One region of the Marinomonas sp. HM11-D genome, then DNA from elsewhere that is predicted to be linked to it. Evidence: predicted binding sites of a transcription regulator. Region 1 holds the regulator's gene; each other region holds the start of a gene.
The links. The regulator FNR, encoded in region 1, switches genes on or off when oxygen is low (the NO sensors DNR and NnrR bind a similar motif). The targets are predictions, from matches to a motif close to TTGATNTANATCAA.

Region 1 (6,968 bases):
TGCTGTCTGTTGGGCAACACTCTAACGCCCTGAAAATCGTCGCTTACAACCTTGGTCGCATTTGCTCCTACAGCTTATTTACTCTAGTTCTCGCGACGACGCTGCATTTTGGTTTGTCTGAGTACTACAGTGATTTGATGGTGCCATTGCGTACCTTTGCCGGCATTCTGCTGGTGTTTATGGGGCTGTATTTATGCGGTCTCTCGCGTCTGATACTTAAAGTCGAGTCACTTGGCCGCCATATGTGGCGTGTAATACAGCCTGCGGCTAAGGCTTTTCTACCGATTCAAAATCCAGCACAAGCCCTCGCCGCGGGGTTTGTTTGGGGTTGGCTACCATGTGGATTGGTTTACTCGACCGTATTATGGGCGACGTCACTAGGCTCTATCTCACTCTCCATGACGGCCATGCTAGGGTTCGCACTAGGCACCTTACCCGCCATGTTGTTAGCTGGACTCTTCGCGCAACAGCTAAAGACCCTTTGGCAACAACTCTACTTAAAATGGATCTTCGGTGTTCTTATCATCGTCTACGGTTTGTACAGCATTCCCTATTTGAAAAATCTGCTTTCTCACCTTGGATAGTGCCAACAATTGATCTACATCAGCGAGTAAATCAAGGATGCGAGTAAACTCCCATTAGCAATTTTAATAGGAAACGTCGTTATGCTTTGGGACTCCAAACTTATCCAAAAATACAACCTTGCTGGCCCTCGATACACGTCTTACCCAACTGCCCCGCAGTTCACTACCGAGATCAGCAAGATGGAATTGATCGGTAAGATGCTTGAGCCCTCACGATCGCCATTAAGCTTATATTTCCACGTGCCGTTCTGCGCGCATCTTTGTTACTACTGTGCCTGCAATAAAATTGTTACTAAGCAGTACGATAAGGGCGCTGAGTATGTGGAGTTACTCGGTGAAGAAATGCGTTTGCGTGCCTTGATGATTGACCAAGCACGTCCTGTGACACAGCTGCATTTTGGCGGAGGCACGCCGACTTTCCTAAGCGAAGAAAACCTTGAAACCCTGTTTGACAACATTAAAGAACACTTTAATTTGGTCAATGACGGCACTCAAGATTACAGCATTGAAATTGACCCGCGCGAAGTGAACCGTTCAAAACTAGAGCTATTGAAGCGCCTTGGCTTTAACCGTGTCAGCTTGGGTATTCAAGACTTTAATGAAGACGTACAAAAAGCCATTCACCGTACTCAATCACTAGAGTTAGTGACTGAAGTAATGGCTGATGTACGTGACCTTGGTTACCGTTCAGTCAACTTTGATTTGATTTACGGCTTACCAAAGCAAACTTTGGAAGGTTTCAGCGCCACATTGGATAAAGTCATTGCGCTATCGCCTGACCGTATTTCAGTGTTTAACTACGCGCACTTGCCACAGCGTTTCGCACCACAACGACGTATCCTAGAGGAAGACTTACCATCGCCAGATCAGAAATTGGCGTTGTTAAAGTTAAGCATCGATAAACTGACTGATGCAGGCTATGTCTACATTGGTATGGACCATTTTGCCAAACCTGATGATTCCTTAACAAAAGCGCAACAAGAAGGTCACCTGCAGCGCAATTTCCAAGGGTATACTACCCATGCAGAAACCGATTTGTTGGCATTTGGCGTGTCAGCCATCAGCCAAGTTAGCAACGCTTATTTCCAGAACCACACTGACCTGTCGTTATACCAAAACAGCATTGAAAATGGCCAGTTGGCAATTATGAAGGGCTACATCAGTAGTCAGGATGACCGTATTCGTCACGCCGTGATTATGCAGTTGCTGTGTCACAACGAACTCAATAGCCGCGATATCGAGGCTAAATTTGGCATTGATTTTAAAGACTATTTTCAGGATGAATTGAATTCTTTGCACAATTTACAGGAAGATGGTGTTATAACGGTATATTATCAAGACAGTGATGTTCAAATAAAAATTACAGAAGTAGGACGATTACTCGTACGCTGTGTCTGCATGGCGTTTGATAAATACCTAACTTCTAATTCTACTTTTTCAAAAGTTATATAAATTACCCGATCGAGCTCAGGGAGAGTTTCCATGGCAATTTCTAATTCAAACAACCGCTTTAACAGTAAATTGACTTCGCAATGTCAAAACTGCAGCCTAAGCGCACTTTGTTTGCCTATTGCATTGGCGGATGAAGACGTTAACCGCTTAGACCAAATCATCGAACGTAAACGCCCTCTAAAGAAAGGCGAAATCTTATTCCATCAAGGTGAAGAGTTCGATTCTGTATTTGCGGTGCGTACGGGGACTCTTAAAACTTACAACATCACTAACTCTGGCGAAGAACAAATCACAGGTTTCTACTGCCCAAGTGAGTTAGTAGGTCTAAGTGGTATTGATGAGAACCATTACCCTGTTTCTGCTAAAGCACTAGAAACGACTACGGTTTGTGAAATCCCATTTGCACACCTAGAACAACTGTCTTCGCAAATTCCATCGCTTAAACACCAGCTATTCCGTTTGATGAGCCGTAAAATCTGTGACGACCAACAAATGATGGTATTGCTAGGTAAGAAAAACGCCGACGAGAAGGTCGCATCTTTCCTACTGAATCTATCGCACCGTTTCAAAAAGCGTGGCTACTCAGCAACTGCGTTCCGTCTATCCATGTCTCGTGGTGAAATCGGCAACTACCTAGGTCTTGCGGTTGAAACCGTAAGCCGCGTGATGACACGTTTCCAGAAAAATGGCTTGATTGATGTAGATGGCAAAGAGATCTCTATTATTAATCTTCCAGAAATGGAGAAACTAGTCGGTGCCGCTGGCGAATGTGCTACCATTGAGCATGTTTAATTAAGCAGTTATTAAGGTTTACCTATGCTATTTGACGACTTTTACTTTAAGTCTTTAATTCGTACCGTTGAAGATTGGCCAAAGCCAGGTATCAGCTTCCGTGACATCACACCAATCTTTAGCGACCCTAAAGGTCTGCGCATGGTGGTCGATGCGTATGTACACCGTTACATCGACAGTGACATCACGCACATTGCCTGTATCGATGCTCGTGGTTTCTTGATTGCGTCGGTATTGGCTTACGAATTACACAAGCCTTTGGTATTGGTTCGTAAAAAGGGTAAATTGCCAGGCAAAACCATCTCTCAAGCTTACGACTTGGAGTACGGTAGTGCTGAATTAGAAATCCAAGAAGGCGCTGTGCACCAAGGTGCACAAGTGCTTTTATTTGATGATCTGATTGCCACAGGTGGCACCTTAGTTGCAGCCATGACGCTGTTGCAGCAACAAGGCGCCTCTATTAAAGAAGTGGCGGCAATCATCGATCTTCCAGATCTGGGTGGTAGTGCTAAGATCCAGGAAATGGATATTCCTGTATTCGCATTATGTGCATTTGAAGGCGAGTAACTTCCCTTCTCACGCACAATAAAAAAGGTGGCTTAGGCCACCTTTTTTATTGCTTATCGGTTTCAACCACGTCTTAGAACGTAGTTGAAATACCAAGACCAAAGCTCTTGTCCATGTCTGGATCGTCAGAGTAGCTCTCTAGATCCACATGAGTCAGGCCGTAGCGCAAGAATACGCGAGCATTACGCAATGTACGGTATTCACCACGGATTTCCGCTTGGTAAACGCTGTCGATATTTTGGAACGACAAGACTTTAGGTGCGTAGTACAAAGAACCTTGCACGCTGAATCGGTTTGCTTTCGGGAAGGTGTAACGGTAGAAACCACCTAACGCCATTGCCATACCTGCGTTGTCCACATCGTATTCCGTGTCAATCGCCAATAGACGCGCACCTAGACCGATTTGAACAGGATAATCTTTCGCAGTATTGATGTCCTCGATGTGCGCACCGATGTAGCCATATTTGCCATCATCAGAATGGTACATGCCGCCAAGATCCAAAAAGTATTTACCTTGATCAAGACTCACATCAACTTTCACAGCTTCATTATTTAGACTGCCTTCGAATGTGTTCGCTGCACTCGCAGAGAATGATACGGCCGTCCCAAGAACAACTGGTAGAATTTTCTTCATCGACATACTGCTTCCTTTAAAGTTAAAGCTCGATAATATTTAAGCGTTTAAATGCATCTTCCGATTGCTTCAAGCCCTTGAAGTCAAACAGTTCAGTATCCGCCAAATGAGACGGTACCACATTTTGAACTGCTGAGAACATGGTATCCACACGGCCTGGGAATTGTTTATCCCAGCTTTGAAGCATTTCCTTCACAACTTGACGCTGTAGATTTTCCTGAGAGCCACAAAGATTGCAAGGGATGATTGGGAAAGACTTTAGTAAAGAGTATTCCTCAATGTCCGCTTCTTTACAGTACGCCAATGGGCGAATCACTACATGCTTGCCATCATCGCTTAGTAGCTTAGGTGGCATGGATTTCAGCTTACCGCCGAAGAACATGTTCAAAAACAAGGTTTCCAGAATGTCATCACGGTGGTGACCCAACGCAATTTTCGTGGCGCCAATTTCTTCTGCAAAGCCGTAAAGAGAACCACGACGCAAACGTGAACACAGACCACAAGTTGTCTTACCTTCTGGCACCACTTCTTTCACAATGCTGTAGGTGTCTTTTTCCAGAATGTGGTAGTTCACACCGATCTGAGACAAGTATTCAGGCAGGATATGCTCAGGGAAACCAGGTTGTTTCTGGTCCAGGTTCACCGCGATGATTTCAAAACTGATAGGCGCACTGCGTTGCAGGTTCATCAGAATGTCTAGCATGGTGTAAGAGTCCTTACCACCTGATAGACACACCATGACCTTGTCGCCCTCTTCAATCATGTTGAAGTCAGCAATCGCTTGGCCCGTTAGACGGCGGAGGCGTTTTTGAAGCTTGTTCAGCTCAAGTTTTTCTTTACGATCGATCTCAGAAGTCATTCTTTATTACCAAAAAACAGATGCGCGCTATCTTACTACAACCACTTTCGCGAAGCACCCTATGCGCAAGGCTGTAAAGAGTAATTAAAGGAATTTACTTCTTTTTCAAAAAGGTCAGTGGCGCGCGACAACTGCGACAAAGATATTGCGTCCCGCGTTCGGCACGACCATGACGATGGGCGGTAAATTCATGGGTTTGACATTGGCATTGATAGAGAAAGGCATTGCGCACTTTCGGCACCTCAAAATCATGGGTGCGATGGGCTTCCACATTAAATAAATGCTCCATCACTGCAATCCATTCTTTACCGTGGGGGCGCACTTTAGAGCCAAACACCTGATGTACCACAATATGCGCTACTTCATGGGGCACCACATTCTCAATAAACTTCTGTGGATCCTGTTGCAGCATAAAGGTATTAAAACGCATTTCATTACGCTGCAAATAGGCCGTGCCCGCGGTGCGACCGCGCTGCTTAAAGTTATAGCTGGGCTGCTTGAGCTTAATCTTAAAATAACGCTCAGCTTGGCCCATGCATTCTTCAATCTTGGCATCAATTTGTGGCACAAATTGACTTAACGCTAACTTAGTCATGAGTCCCCTTGGCTAAGTTGTTGGTCACAAATAAAGACTCTGCGTTGAGCTTAGTCAGCAACTCTTTGCTCAAGCCAGTAATGCGACTCAAGGATGCTAATGAACTTGGCTTGGCTTCAAACACCTTATGCAATTGCACATCGGACAAGTGCTCTGACACCCGATTAGCAACACTCCAGTGCAACAACTGATGCCAACCGCCTTGGCTGTATTGGCTCAGATCCGTCTCTTTTAGCGCTGGATAAAACCAATCCGAACTGATGATTAGCTGCTCTTCGGCACGCAATACACGACGGCTTTTCTCCGAAAGCGCCACCGCAAACGGTGTCATACTTTGTTGCAGCAAATACCCTTTAGCTAGCAGCAAACGCACCACTGCTTTCCACTGAGTTTCGTCTAACGCTTTGCCTTGGCCAAATAGCGGATGCTGCTCTAAGGTGAAATTGGTCACGCTTTTGATACGTTTGCCCAGTAAGCAATTGATCAAGGATGAAAACGGCACGACACCTTTGGTGTGATATACCAAGCTAAGCAGTTTTTGCGCCGCCACCGTGACATTGTGCTGTTTTGATGGCTGTAAACAGCGATCACAATTCCCACAACTGCCGTCTAAGCTTTCGGAAAAGGCCGACAATAGTGAGCTTCGACGGCAAGCGGTGTGTTCTAAACAATCCATCAAACGCCAAAACTCGTCTTCTAACTGCTCCTGCTTCACAAACTGCCAAGTTTGCAAAATGTCCTGCAGGCCATAGAACAACAGAGCTTGCGCCGGACGTCCATCACGACCGGCACGACCAATCTCCTGAGCATAGTTTTCTAACGATAAGGGTAAATCCATATGCACCACAAAGCGCACATGTTCCAAATCCACGCCCATGCCATAGGCCGTGGTAGCCACCATTACCTGTACCGCTGCGGTGGCAAATTTCTCGTGCGCTTGATCCCGTTCAAACGGTGACAAGCTGGCATGGTAACAAGTGGCTAAAATGCCCTGTTCGTTTAGCCATTGCGCTAGCTCTTCGGTCTTATTACGAGAACGGCAATAAATAATGCCGGGCTGAGCCATGCCGTCTTTCATTAGGAACGACAGCAGCTGCTGCTTGGCACGGCGCTTTTGCGAGACTTGTAAACGAATATTGGGTCGGTTAACGCTTTCGCGCACCACCTTTGGCGAGTTTAATTGCAGCGCCTCGCTGACTTGGGTTTGATTCTCCGGCAACAAGGTACCGGTTAACGCAATCACAGGCGCCTCAGGGAAAATCTCTTTCAAACAACCAAGTTGCGCGTATTCAGGTCGAAATTGACTGCCCCAGCGCAATACACAGTGAGCCTCGTCGATGGCGATACAAGACACATCAATGTCTTCAAGCAAGCCTAGAACACTGGTTTGCAGCAATTTCTCTGGCGACATATAGAGAATTTCCACATCCCCATGACGTAAGCGCCAATAGAGATCGTTCTGCTCGGCACCGTTTTGTGTCGAGT
Region 2 (6,968 bases), on a different contig from region 1:
GTTTATTGTTGGTGCCTTTCTGTTATCCAGTGCTTCGGTGCTGTCCAAAGTGATTGTTCCAGGCGCTTTGTTTCCGATTGGTATTGTTACCGCCATCATTGGGGTACCTTTCTTCTTTTGGCTAATTATCGGTAAGAGGCGCTAACCATGCTACAAGTTCGAGATATTTCTCTGGCCTACGATGATTTGGTGCTGGCCGATGACATGAGCTTTTCCCTCGAAGCGGGCAAAACCCATGTCATCATAGGTCCCAACGGTACTGGCAAAAGTACCTTGTTAAAGATGCTGTTTGGAGATGTACAGCCGCAAGCAGGGGAAGTGTTGTTTAACAACCAACGACTGAGCAAAGCGACTTTGCCCCAGTGGCGCAAGCAGTTTGGCTATATGCCGCAAGATATCCGCTTAGACGTTGGCTTGAGTGTGCTGGAAGTGGTCTTGCTTGGCCAGTTGAATGCTTTGTCGTTGAAACTCGGCGATAGTTTGCTAGAAGAAGCCCTGCAAGCGTTGGATCAGATTGGCTTATTGCATCTGGCTAACCGCGATGTGCGAACCTTAAGTGGCGGTCAGTGTCAGATGATCTTGTTCGCCCAAGCGCTGATGCGCAAGCCAGAAATTTTGATGTTGGATGAGCCGGTTAGTGCGTTGGATCTGCACTTCCAGCAGGTCTTGTTAGATCATTTGGATCAGCAGACCAAGCAAAAGGGCTGGGTGTCGGTGATGATTCTGCATGACCTGAATTTAGCAGCGCAATACGCTGACAATCTATTGGTACTAAAAGGCGGTAAAGTGGTGGCGCAGGGCGCACCCAGTGCGGTGATTACCCCGCAAATGGTGGAGCAAGTCTACGGTGTCAAAGCGGACGTGCAATTAGACAGTTTTGGCGTGCCGTTTATTCGAACCCAAAGGCGCGCTGCCAAGGCTTTTTCAAATTTGAAAGCCTCACTAAATCAGCTTGAGACAGGAGCAGAATATGCTTAATAAAGGTGTCTACATACTGCTTGTGGCCCTTGCTGCAAGCACCACTGCATCGGCCAAAGATTGGCAAGTGCAGATGTTGAGCTTTGGTGAAAAGGGCCCCATGGTGTTTGAACCGGATTTTATTCAGGCACAAGTGGGCGATACCGTGACCTTCGTGCCGACACAGCCTGGCCATCATGTGCAGTCCTATGTCACTGCCGCGGGCCAAGAAGCTTGGGCATCAAAATATAACGAGACTTATCAAGTGACGCTGGAGCATGAGGGTGTCAATCTGTACTACTGTCCGCCCCATTTAATGATGGGCATGGTCGGGGTAATCCAAGTAGGTGATGCGATCAATAAAGACGTCATTGACGCCAAGTATCCTGAGCTGCGTGACAAAATCGCCCTTAATCCAGAACGTGTCGATCTGATTCTAGATAATCTGAAGTAACCCCTCCCTATGAATGCAAATCACTTTTTGGCCGATTGGCGTCAGCTGTCGGCCGCTAGTCGTGTCTTGGTCATTAACGGCTTTAGCTTCAATTTAGGTTTCTACATGCTGCTGCCGTATTTGGCAGATCACTTGCAACGTAATTTGGGTCTCAGCCCATGGCACGTAGGCTTGGTGATTGGTCTGCGTGTCTTAAGTCAGCAGGGCATGTTCCTGATTGGCGGTACATTGGGCGATTATTTAGGCTACAAGCGTTTGATTTTATTGGGTTGCTTGGTGCGTGTGGCGGGCTTTGCCTTATTAGGCTTGGCAGGCAATTTTCCCTTGTTACTGTTAGGAGCCTTCCTTACGGGTTTTGCCGGAGCATTATTTACCCCATCCAGTAATGCTTACTTAGCTTATGAAGCCCCAGATCAACTTCGACGTGACCGAATCTTTGCCATGCAAAATTGGACCAGTGAAGCTGGCATGTTCTTAGGCCCGTTACTGGGCATTGCTTTGCTGAGTTTTGAATTCGTTTGGGTCGGTGTCGGGGCGGCCAGTTTATTTATGCTGCTGTTTCTCGTGCAGTGGCGTTACTTGCCTGAGTTAGCGGAGCAGCAAAAACGTGGCGGTTCTGAAACACGCTTTTGGCAACAATGGCACAGCATGTTACGTAATAGCGCGTTTGTGAAATTTATCTGTTGTGCCTGTGCCTTCCATTTATTTTTTCACCAATTGTATTTGTCCTTACCTGATGAAGTGGCGTCGCGTCAGCTTAACTCAGAGGTGATTACTTGGGTGTTTATGACGTCTTCGATTATGGGTATCTTGCTGCAGCTGCCGATCAGCCGTTGGGTCGCCAATACCATTGGCAGTGCTAAGGCGATGGGGATGGGAATTTCCCTAATGGGTGGTTCCTACCTGATGTTTCTGATGGAGTTCAACCTTCTGGTTGGGCTGAATTTTGTTATCTATGCCATGGTGTTTAGCCTTGGCTCTATGCTGGTGTTGCCATTGCTAGGATCTTATGTGCCTAAGTTTTGTGATAAGTCGGAACTTGGTAGCTACTATGGTCTGTATTCTTGTATGGGGGGTATTGCGGCCTTTGTCGGCAATATTGGCGTGGGCGCCTTGTTATCCTGGCCCTCAGTGCCAAGAGAATGGATTTGGTTGGGCTTCGCGGTGATTGGCTGTGTCGCAGGATTCAGTCTTTATCGGCAGGTCTTGGTTTTGAATCAAAAAGCCCACTGATATCAGTGGGCTGTTGCTAGCTTTGTGAAAACGCTTAGAAGCGGTACTCAACACCGACGCTGGCTTGGTTAAAGTTAGTATCGAAATCTGTGTTTTCGTCCACATCATCCACACTTAACTCAGCGTCATACCAAGTGTATTGCGCATTCACCAGCAGCTGTTCAGACAATTTGAAGTTTAAGCCCGCGCCGGCAAACAGCGCTTCATCATCAGAGCTGCCACCTAAACCTGCCACAGAGTAGTCTGTGTCGTACCAAAGCTGACCTGCTTTAGCGAAAAACTCGATAGAATCGGTTAACGGCAAGATACCTTTGACAGCGGCACTGTAACCATCTGTTTTCGCATGGGCGATACCATCGCCATAGGAACCGAAGTCAGTGTAACCACCCTCAAGGGCGAAAAACTGGTTAAAGCGGTAACCCACTAATCCCTGCCAAACATCATTATTATCATCGAAGCCATCGTCACCATTTACTTTGAGATAGCCGTAGTTACCACCCACGTATAGACCACTGTCGTGAGTACTCCAATCCTGTGCTTGAGCAGCACCTGCAAAAGCTGTTAGGGCAAGGCTGCTGGCTAAAATCGGCATGACTTTTTTCATTGTATTACTCCTTGTGACCGTTTTGTTTGGAACCATTCCAGTGTTGTCCGTAAGTCTCAGGGAGTAAATACAGCAAGCTGTATCTCCATGTTTGCTGTGCGGTTGGTTCTGCTTGCGTGCTTGATGTTGTCAAACAGAGCACGAGTTTAAGAATTCTTTACGCTTGTTTTGGGCATAAAAAAAGCCCCGCTAGACATTCCCTATCCAGCGGGGCTCCTCAGTGGAGTACAGTTCGTTTGCGATTTCGCTTAGAAAGTGTAACCAACGCTTGCCATGAATGACACTGGATCGATGTCTAGTTCAGCAGACTTAACGCCGTCTAGTTTAACGTCAGTGTTGATGTCCATGTACCAAACCGAAGCGTTGATAAATAGGTTGTCAGTGATGTTAAAGTCCACACCCGCTTGCGCTGCAACACCAAATGAATCTTCTAGTTCTAGATCAACACCGGCAATCGCGCCTTCAGTTTTTTCATCAAAGAAGATTGTGTAGTTCAAACCAGCACCTACATATGGACGCACTGCGCTGTCAGCGTGACCGAAGTAGTACTGCACCATTAGTGATGGTGGCAGGTGAGACACTTCACCGATTTTACCAGCACCCGCTAGTGTTACATCGTGAGTGAAAGGTGTTGCCGCTAGAAGCTCCATACCGATGTTATCAGTGTACATGTAAGTCGCAGTTAGACCGATTTGTAGGTCGTTGCCAACGCCAAGATCTAGACCAGTGCTGCTTTCATCTGGCATTACATTGATTAGACCGCCACGAACAAACATATCGCCTGCTTCATGAGCCATTGCCAATGGTGCACTTACGATTGCTGCAGAAAGTAGAGCGATTTTAGTTACTGATTTCATATCGATGTCTCCTAGTGGATGCAAATAAGATGTGGCAACAATACGCTTCTAGCAAAAAAAAAAATTAACCTAGGTCAATTTTTGGGGGATGTGTGCGTTATATAAGATATTTTTATTAATCTATGTCATGAAAAGAGTAGGTGAAGAGTGCAAGAAGCGTAAAGTAATCGACTGGTGCGAGAATCTGGCGCGTAAGTTTCTATTTTGCTCAATGGTTTTTTAGCAAAGAGCTGACGCGAAAGAGAGAAAAAAGCCGCTATGACAAGCGGCTTTGGAAAAGATTAGACATACGCCTTTGAGCTGGCGTCGGAGATGTTCTCCGGTAAGAACTTACTGAGTCTTAAAAACAGCGAGCGGTATTTGATAATCGCTAAATGCTCCTGTTCATTAAGATGTGTCACCAATTCGTCAATGGTTTCACTGTTTTCAATTAGCCATGCAGCGCAGACTTTATGGCGATCAAGTTGTTGGCTTTCGTGCTCGGGTAATTGCGCCAGATGCCAAGTATAGAAATCGACATTCTCAATGTAAGCGCGTAGCGGCGTGTTGGGCAGCGTGGCTGTCTGCACATCAGACTGCGCTAATTTGCTTTCCAAACGCTGTACGATTTCTGAAGGTCGACGCTCTTCAGGGCCCTTTAGCAAACCAAGCTTGCGCACTAGGTTGCCACGTTTTGAACCACCACTTAACCAAGATAATGGAATTGAAAACACCAAACCAAAGGTAATCGGCAGTGACCAGTAGAACAGTTGTGGGCTTAGGTAATTGGCACTTAGCGCTAAAGCAATACCAAACAGTGTGTGGTAAATGTGTGCTCGTGCGGTTTCTTTCCACTTGTTGGCACCGTCATCGCGCGATTGCGGTTTCCAACCACTGTCGCGACCTTTCAGTACGTCCATCACCACAAGGAACTGTGAGAACATCAGAATCGGGGCGTATAGCGCCGATACTAAAATCTCTAGCAAGGTGTCCAGTGTTAGCATGATGGGACCACCAAACTTCCAGCACTGACGCCAATGTAGCAGCACACTTAACCAGCCATAAAGTTTCGGTGCTAACACCAACGCCATAGAAACGATAAACAGCGAACGTGCTTTCTCGAAGTCAAATACCGGCCAAGTTGGGAACAAGGACAGGTTGGTAAAGTATTCAGGGCGGACAAAGTGCGCCTGAACCGCAAGCGCGAAACCAACGGCAATCAAAGCAAACCAAAATACCGCGCTGAAATAGGAAAAGATCCCCGTCATCAAATGCATACGCGAGACGAAGTGCAGCCCTTTGGCATTGACGAAAGCTTTGTGCTGCAAGTTACCCTGACACCAACGACGATCTCGAACCATCACGTCAATCAATGATGGCGGCGCTTCTTCGTATGATGCTTCTAAGTCTGTATCAAAGCGAACGCCCCAACCCGCTCGGCGAAGTAGGGCGGCTTCAATAAAGTCATGGCTCATCACGTGACCGCCAAACGGCGCTTTACCTGGTAGGATTGGCAAACCACAGGCTTCAGCAAAAGCCTTGGTACGAATGATGGCGTTATGTCCCCAAAAGTTGGAGGCATTGCCATGCCAGGTGGTTAGACCAGCCGCATAAATCGGGCCAAAGCACTGGTTAGCAAACTGCTGAATGCGGCTATACAGGGTATCAGCACGGATAATGGTTGGCAGAGTCTGAATCAAACCGAGAGAAGGTTCTGCTGCCATGCGTCGTGACATAGACAACAAGCATTCTGCGCTCATTAAACTATCCGCATCGAGCACGATCATGCACTCGTAGTCATTACCAAATCGGGTGACCCACTCGGCAACGTTACCAGCTTTACGCTCTGCATTGTTCAAACGGCGGCGATAGTAGATAGGGCAACCAGCACTGTCTTGATTCAGAATAGGGTAGAAGGTGTGCTTCTCTTTAATGCTGTTTTCGGCACGGTTGGTATCGCTCAAAATGAAAAACGCAAATTTACCCGGTGCTTTTTCCATTAGATCTTCGTGCATCGCCTCAATGCTGGCACGGATACGCACAGGATCTTCGTTATAAACCGGCAGTAGGATGGCGGTCACGCCTTCAGCTTCGCTCTCTTTGCGTTTACGTTTAAACGGAGACAACTTAAACAGCAAGCCTAAAGTAGCTTGGGTGAAGGCAAACGAAATCCAAGTAAAGTTAATGCAGAACAGGGTTAAGAATAACCACTGTAACCAAGTAATATGGTTAGTGCTTAGCACTTCATACATTTCTTTGGCGCCATAAGCTGACATGCCTAAGGTCCCGAACAGGACAAATAGACGTGACAGCAGGGTCGTCATAAAGAAACTCTGATGTTGCTTTTTCGCCGCTTGACGAGCTTCGTTTACGTCATGACGAGGCATGTCCAGTGTGGCTTCATCGGGCAGAGCGTAAAGCCCAGATTTACGTGTTGTTTGTTTCATTATTCACCTAACCATCGGTATAACCAAGTCGCTGCCAGCGGTGTGTCATCCTGCTTGAGCTGGACACGTAATTCTGCGGAATCGGCATTACCAGGATCGAATGTCACAAATGCTCTAACCCCCTTTTCATAAGGGTTTGGAGTAATATGTGCTTCTAGTATTTGTCCCCTGCTGATGCTCGCATCTACTGTGATAGAACTGAGGTTCTCCACTTCGATGTTATCAAAGTCAATCACTACTTGAGCATGCTCTGAGGCCAGTTTCTGTCCTTTCGCACTGCGCACCACGTGTGCTTTACCTGACAAAACTGGCGTGTCATTGGTCAGTGTTAAACGATAAGAATAGTTGAAAGGCTCGTCTTTTTTCAGAGGTTGCGACGGTTGCCAGTAAGCCACGATATTATCGTTGGCTTCTGAGTTCGATGGGATTTCCACCAG
Region 3 (6,968 bases), 110 kb from region 1:
CGAATCTCATGGCGGATCGCCTCGGCGATTAGCGTGGCTGAGCCATGTAATTGCTGGCATGCGGTCACATCCAAATAGGCTTCGTCCAACGACAGCGGCTCAATCAGCTCAGTATAACGAGCAAAGATCTCACGCACCTTCTGAGACACTTCACGGTAGACATGCATTCTGCCCGGTACCACAGTCAGCTGTGGGCAAAGCTTCTTTGCCAGCGCTGTCGACATGGCCGATCGCACTCCGTACTTACGAGCTTCGTAATTACAGGTACTGATCACACCACGCTGCTTTTCACTACCGCCCACCGCCAGTGGAATGTTGCGATATTCTGGATAATCACGCATTTCAACCGACGCGAAAAAGGCGTCCATATCGATATGAATGATTTTCTTTGGTGGCGGACTAGAAAGCGGCATAACAAAGCACTGTTTAAATAAACAGTATTAATACAGGGGTAACTTAGGTTTGTCTAGATAAAGTAAGAACGAAAATTAATCTTTTAATTAAAAGAGGAACACGAAAGGGACTTACTAAGAAAATGATCTGATGGGTATTGCTTGAGGAAGTATGGTGGGCGTGGAGAGGTTCGAACTCCCGACATTCGCCTTGTAAGGGCGACGCTCTCCCAACTGAGCTACACGCCCGCTCATAGTTTTACATCTTTGGGAAAGATGGTTCTTGACCAACTTACTTTAGAAGTAAGTGGCGGAATGGACGGGACTCGAACCCGCGACCCCCTGCGTGACAGGCAGGTATTCTAACCAACTGAACTACCACTCCAATGTCATAAGTTGTTTTACCACGGCTTATAAAGTGGTGGGCGTGGAGAGGTTCGAACTCCCGACATTCGCCTTGTAAGGGCGACGCTCTCCCAACTGAGCTACACGCCCGCTCATAGTTTTACATCTTTGGGAAAAGATGGTTCTTGACCAACTTACTTTAGAAGTAAGTGGCGGAATGGACGGGACTCGAACCCGCGACCCCCTGCGTGACAGGCAGGTATTCTAACCAACTGAACTACCACTCCGTTGTCATAAGTTGTTTTACCACGGCTTATAAAGTGGTGGGCGTGGAGAGGTTCGAACTCCCGACATTCGCCTTGTAAGGGCTAAATATCAAAAGAACTTTAACTTACCTCAACTAACCTTGCAGAGCATTCTAACTTAATAAACACTAAAATCAATAACTTATAAAAAAAATTATTGGTTTATTTCAGCTCTACAAGAAAGACTTCTTTAGCAATATGTCCAATTTTCTAAAAAAAGTGGTCACAACACAAATCTATTAAATCAACAGAAATGCTACTTACTAATGAGCTTCGCTCTACAACGGGCGCAGATAATACAGCATTGATTCTTTTTGTCTAGTGTTGTCTGATATTTTTTAAAAATAGTACTAAACACGAGAGGCTCATTAGCTAAAAAGGCTACACAACTTTTATCAAATCATCCTATACAACTAAGGTTGTAAAGTGTTGAAAACCGATAGCCTTATATTTAAATTTGGTAGCGCTCAATTTTCTTAATGAGCCCTTGGCGCGACAAGCCGAGAAGCTTCGAAGCTTGAGTTTTGTTATACTCCGTTTTCTCAAGCGCCGCTTGAATCAGCGAGATTTCCAATTCTTGCACTTGCTCTTCTAAGCTACGTTCCAGGCTGACTTCAGCAGAAGTAATATTTGTTACCGCAGACAATATGCACTGAGACTCAATGGCGTAATTTAGCAGCTGAATATCAGCCAAGGTAATCTGGCCGCCCATACTGATGGCGGCGACACTTTCTAAAGTATTTTTCAACTCACGCACATTACCCGGCCACTGGCGTTGTCGAAACCATTGCAGAGCATCGTTGGAAAGATAAAAGCGCTTACCCTGCTTGACCTCGAGCGCACTTAAAAAGTTTTGTAATAAGGTCGGAATGTCCTCTGGTCGCGTATCCAAGGCCTGCGTTTCAATGCTCACGCCCTTGATTCGATAATATAAATCTTCACGAAACGAGCCCTGCTCAACACGCTCAGCCAAATCAGCATTGGTGGCTGACACAATACGCACATCGATTTGCTCTAAGCTGCGTCCACCGACTGGGTAATAACTGCCTTCTTGTAGCACACGCAGCAGCTTGATTTGCATTGGAACCGGCATTTCACCGATTTCATCGAGAAACAAAGTACCGCCATCCGCAAGCTTCAGTAAGCCCTGCTTATCTTTGTCTGCCCCAGTAAACGCCCCTTTAACATGACCAAATAGCTCGCTTTCTAATAACTCTGCAGGAATGGCACCACAATGCACTGAAATAAACGGCCCTTTCGCGCGAGCACTTAAATCGTGGATTGCTCGAGAAACCACTTCTTTGCCCGTACCAGAAGGCCCTGTCACCAACACTCGCACATCCGTCGGCGCGATACGCTCGATTAGAGCTCGAATACGCTGAGTACTCGCAGAAATGCCGATATAGGTATCGGCACCAGCTTTTGTGGCGCTGCCTTGTAAGCGTGCCACTTCACGCTCCAAGTGCGTTTTCGCCAATGCTCGGCGCACCACTACCGCCAGCATATCCGGATCAACTGGCTTAGCGATAAAATCCCAAGCCCCTTGGGCAATGGCTTGCAAGGACAGCTCACGCTCAGCGTGGCCAGTAATAATTATCACTGGGCAGCCTTCAAACTGCGGCATGGCCAATAGAGTTTTCTGCGGGTCAAAAAACGGTGGCAGCGACAAATCAAGCAGCACCAAGTCTGGTAACCCTTGGCTTTTTTTGGCTTCTAAGGCTTCCTCCACTGACCCCACCGTTTTAACTTTGAAACCTTGCTGAATCAGCCAGCCACCGGCCAATTCACGAAAAGCCGGCTCATCGTCAACTAATAAAATATAACCACTATCCGACATCCGGTGTTTCTCCTGAAAATGCTTGTGAAGTAAGAGGCAAACGACATTCAAAGGTCACTGGCCAACCTAAATCGCTGCGATGACAAATCTGACCATTGTGAGCATCCATAATCCGGCGCACGATCGCTAATCCTAAGCCGCTACCGCCCTGTCGTTTACTAACAAAAGGACGAAACAGCTGATCTTTTTCGATGCTAGGATCAAGCGCTGGGCCGTTGTTGTGAATACGACAGACCAACTCAGTTCCCTGTTGATGGGCTTCGATGCAAATAGAGCCGCCTGACTGATTGCGTACATAGACCAAGGCATTATCAATCAGATTAATAAACACCTGCTGCAACCGATGTGGATCGGCACTCAGCTCAAGACCGTCTTCCAGCTGCAAGGTCATCAGCACCTGATCCGTATTGAGAGAACTTAAGACAGTGCCCAATAATGGTCTCAACGCCACAGGTTGATAATGCAAGGTAAGCTTGCCTGAGTAGACCAACATATCACTGACCAGACGATCGGCCCGACTCAACTGCTCTTGGATATGACGCCGCGTATCAGCGGGGGCATTGTAAGAAGCCATCGATATGATATTTAACGGGTTGCGTAGCTCATGGGCCATGGCTGCCGACAGACTTCCAAGCTCTACCAAATGCTGTTCATCTAGGCGTTTACGCTCAGCCTCCGCCAGTGCTAAAGAGCGCTCTAACGCTGCGCATTGGGTGGCGAATAGCGAGCCGAACACATCTAATGTTAGGCGCATACCAGGACTGATATCTTTACTGTTAAAAGGCTGGGCAAACCAACCATTGGCATCTTTTTCAACGCTCACATGCAGACCATCAAAACAGTCCTCCTGATTCAAACGGATGGTGACAGGCTGTCGCAAATGCCGCGCTAGCAGCTGCTCCCCTTGAGTTTTCAGGGCCTGCCAAGAGGCCGCCTGATTGAGTTCGCGGTTCCAGTTTTCTAAAATCTGCTCGTTTAATACCGCGCCTGGGAAAACTAAGCGCTCACTAAAACGGCGTACCCATGGATACACCGCAGCGGCGATCAACAAGACGATTAGTGAATAAAGCCACAGTTGCCATATGGGGACATTCGTTAACGCCTGCAAGCCAATCGGTCCTGACACGGCACCTAGTACTGCAATCACGCACAGCACTATCAGCATCATAACTAAGGCTAATAAAGCTCGATTGGCAAAGCGATTCACATCAAGAATTTGATAGCGCACTACGCCATATACCAATAGCAACAAATAGCTTGGCAACAGCAACATGGGATAAGGAAAGACATTGATCCCAAAGGATGGAAAGACAAAACTTGTCGCTAGCAACAAGCCCCACGCAGCGACGCCAAACATGGCTAAGATTGAGCGCTTTTTATTACCTGAGTGCTGCTGCCAGCCCAAAATCAATACACCATGACCGAGCATGCCGATCAACACGGTATAAGCAAGATTCACAGCACCAAGCTCGTTGAAGACAAAGAATGGACGACCGTCTATAAGAGGCACCGTATCCCCTGCACTCACCCAAACACTGTACATCACGATGGCACCACTGGTGGCGTACACCCAAGGAATATGGCTAGCAATCGACGTTAACCAAGGCCGCTTAGCGGGCCCTTGATTGACAAACAAAAGCGCGAAATGCAGGAAAAAAGTCGGCATCAATGGATTGGCTAACAGCAATACCATGCCTAAAGATTGCTGATTATGGAATAAGGCTAAATGACCAAAACACCACAACGCCATCATGGCAGCGAAGCCCGCTAGGGCACGCAAATCTGCTTGATGACGTGCGCGCCAAAGAAGCCACGCCGCCACCAAAACGCCACACACACTGGTCACCCAGATAGACAGTTCAAACGCAATCGATAGTGCCAAAACGTAAACCTCGTTTACACCTATAATTCATCTAAAATCGTAAACTTAGTTTACACACACTTCAAATTTAATTTTTTATCCAATGATTTCAATACGTTAAAGAATCTATTTTGTTGGCACGCATGCTGCTATAGATCAATTGAACTGATTTAACTCAATACACTAATAACGATACAGTCGACGAGGTTACACCTATGAATTACAGCCAGTTTCTTATTGATGCCAGTGTTCTATTTAGCATTGTGGGTCTTGCCGTGGCACCACTCGCTCTGCGCCGCTTAGTTTCTAAAGCCTAGATTCCACTTTTTACCTGACAACGGATTCGCTTATGGAACTTGATACAGCGTTACTCTCGCGCCTGCAATTTGCATTTACGGTGAGCTTCCACATTATCTTCCCCAGCATCACCATCGGCTTGGCGACCTTGATCGCTATATGGGAAGGCTTATGGCTTAAAACCCACGATCCACGCTATCTGCAATTGGCAAAATTTTGGATCAAACCTTTTGCCATCACCTTTGGCATGGGGGTGGTGTCTGGGATTGTTTTGTCCTACGAATTTGGCACCAACTTCTCTAAATTCTCCGACATCGTCGGCCCTGTTTTAGGTCCATTAATGGCCTATGAAGTATTAACTGCATTCTTCTTAGAAGCTGGCTTCTTAGGGGTAATGCTATTTGGCTGGCAACGGGTAGGACGCAAGCTGCATTTCTTCTCAACCGTCGTGGTCGCCATTGGTACTTGGATTTCCGCGTTTTGGATCATTGTTGCCAACTCTTGGATGCAAACGCCACAAGGGCACATCATTGTTGATGGCCAATTTCACGTCGCCAGTTGGTTTGAAGTGATTTTTAATCCTTCGATGCCTTATCGCTTAACACATATGTTGTTGGCGTCTTTTATCACCGCCACATTTGTTGTCGCTGGTGTCAGCGCTTATTACCTACTCAAAAAGCAACATATGGCGTTTGCCAAAAAGGGCTTGTCTATGACCATGTGGATCGCTCTGATATTAGCGCCACTGCAAGCGCTGGTTGGCGATCATCACGGTTTAAACGTTAAAGAACATCAGCCCACTAAACTCGCCGCGATGGAAGGCATTTGGCCTGCTGAAGAAGAGCGCGTACCGCTGTTGTTGTTTGCAATGCCCAACATGGAGACTGAGTCCAATGATTATGAGTTAGGTATTCCAAGTTTGGGCAGTTTGATTTTGACGCATAGCTTTGATGGCGCGGTACAAGGTCTTAAAGCCGTGCCACCTGAAGATCGCCCCAATGTACCGCTGGTATTTTGGTCTTTCCGTGTCATGGTCGGATTGGGCTTTGGCATGATTGGTCTAGCTGTGCTCGCCCTGTGGCTGCGTAAACGCGGCACCTTGTTTAGCAATAAACCCTTCTTAGCGGCATTAGCTGTGTTTACGCCTTCTGGCGTGATTTCAGTACTGGCTGGCTGGTATGTGGTCGAGGTCGGACGCCAACCTTGGCTCGTGTATAACCTAGTGCGCACCAGTGAAGTGGTCTCGCCGCTGCCAGCGGAGCGTGTGCTATTTACTCTGATCGGCTTTGTCGTGATCTACACCTTACTACTAGGGGTTTATCTCTACTTTATGCGTAAGCTTATCAAGAAAGGCCCGCCGTCGATGGCACATCTTGAAGAACAATTAATCGGCATGAAAGCCCCTGGCTACGCGCTCGCGTGGGTAAAAAATCTAATACACGAAGACGGAGAAAAATAATGGATTTGGCACTGTTCTATTTCTTAATCCTTGGTTTTGCTGTCTTGATGTACGTGTTACTGGACGGCTTTGACCTAGGCGTTGGCATTCTCTACCCATGGTTCGACCAAGATGGTGAGCGTGATCACTTAATGCGCTCGATCTCGCACGTATGGGATGGCAACGAGACTTGGCTGGTGTTTGGTGGCGTGGTGTTATTCGCCGCTTTTCCAGCCGCCTACGCGGGCATTTTATCGACTTTTTATCTGCCGATTATTTTGATGCTGTTTGCCTTGATCTTTCGTGGCGTGGCTTTTGAGTACCGCTTTAAAGCGCACCGCTCGCGCCCTTATTGGGATTTTGCTTTTAGTGCTGGCTCCGCCACCGCAGCGTTTTGCCAAGGCTTGATCTTAGGATCGATTGTACAAGGTGTGAATGCCAGCCACATTCAGCTGGACAGTTGGTATTGGCTGTCACCATTCGCCATCTTAAC

Region 2: the regulator FNR is predicted to act here: its motif matches at 4,170-4,183, upstream of ACOSVP_RS08920 (OmpW/AlkL family protein).
Region 3: the regulator FNR is predicted to act here: its motif matches at 4,887-4,900, upstream of ACOSVP_RS03170 (cytochrome ubiquinol oxidase subunit I).

Annotation. Positions count from the first base shown of each region.
Region 1 covers NZ_JBMMKT010000002.1:275,911-282,878, reverse strand. The annotation lists gene ACOSVP_RS03725 (sulfite exporter TauE/SafE family protein) at 1-584, shown strand, start outside; gene hemN (oxygen-independent coproporphyrinogen III oxidase) at 666-2,036, shown strand; gene fnr (fumarate/nitrate reduction transcriptional regulator Fnr) at 2,067-2,828, shown strand; gene ACOSVP_RS03710 (adenine phosphoribosyltransferase) at 2,853-3,395, shown strand; gene ACOSVP_RS03705 (YfaZ family outer membrane protein) at 3,469-4,035, opposite strand; gene ttcA (tRNA 2-thiocytidine(32) synthetase TtcA) at 4,052-4,888, opposite strand; gene ACOSVP_RS03695 (SprT family zinc-dependent metalloprotease) at 4,983-5,483, opposite strand; gene ACOSVP_RS03690 (RecQ family ATP-dependent DNA helicase) at 5,476-6,968, opposite strand, start outside.
Region 2 covers NZ_JBMMKT010000005.1:61,227-68,194, forward strand. The annotation lists gene ACOSVP_RS08895 (FecCD family ABC transporter permease) at 1-145, shown strand, start outside; gene ACOSVP_RS08900 (ABC transporter ATP-binding protein) at 148-978, shown strand; gene ACOSVP_RS08905 (plastocyanin/azurin family copper-binding protein) at 971-1,411, shown strand; gene ACOSVP_RS08910 (MDR family MFS transporter) at 1,421-2,644, shown strand; gene ACOSVP_RS08915 (porin family protein) at 2,679-3,248, opposite strand; gene ACOSVP_RS08920 (OmpW/AlkL family protein) at 3,497-4,105, opposite strand; gene mdoH (glucans biosynthesis glucosyltransferase MdoH) at 4,387-6,531, opposite strand; gene ACOSVP_RS08930 (glucan biosynthesis protein G) at 6,531-6,968, opposite strand, start outside.
Region 3 covers NZ_JBMMKT010000002.1:161,181-168,148, reverse strand. The annotation lists gene dinB (DNA polymerase IV) at 1-413, opposite strand, end outside; tRNA gene ACOSVP_RS03200 (tRNA-Val) at 566-641, opposite strand; tRNA gene ACOSVP_RS03195 (tRNA-Asp) at 701-777, opposite strand; tRNA gene ACOSVP_RS03190 (tRNA-Val) at 812-887, opposite strand; tRNA gene ACOSVP_RS03185 (tRNA-Asp) at 948-1,024, opposite strand; gene ACOSVP_RS03180 (sigma-54-dependent transcriptional regulator) at 1,494-2,879, opposite strand; gene ACOSVP_RS03175 (ATP-binding protein) at 2,869-4,761, opposite strand; gene ACOSVP_RS03170 (cytochrome ubiquinol oxidase subunit I) at 5,090-6,496, shown strand; gene cydB (cytochrome d ubiquinol oxidase subunit II) at 6,496-6,968, shown strand, end outside.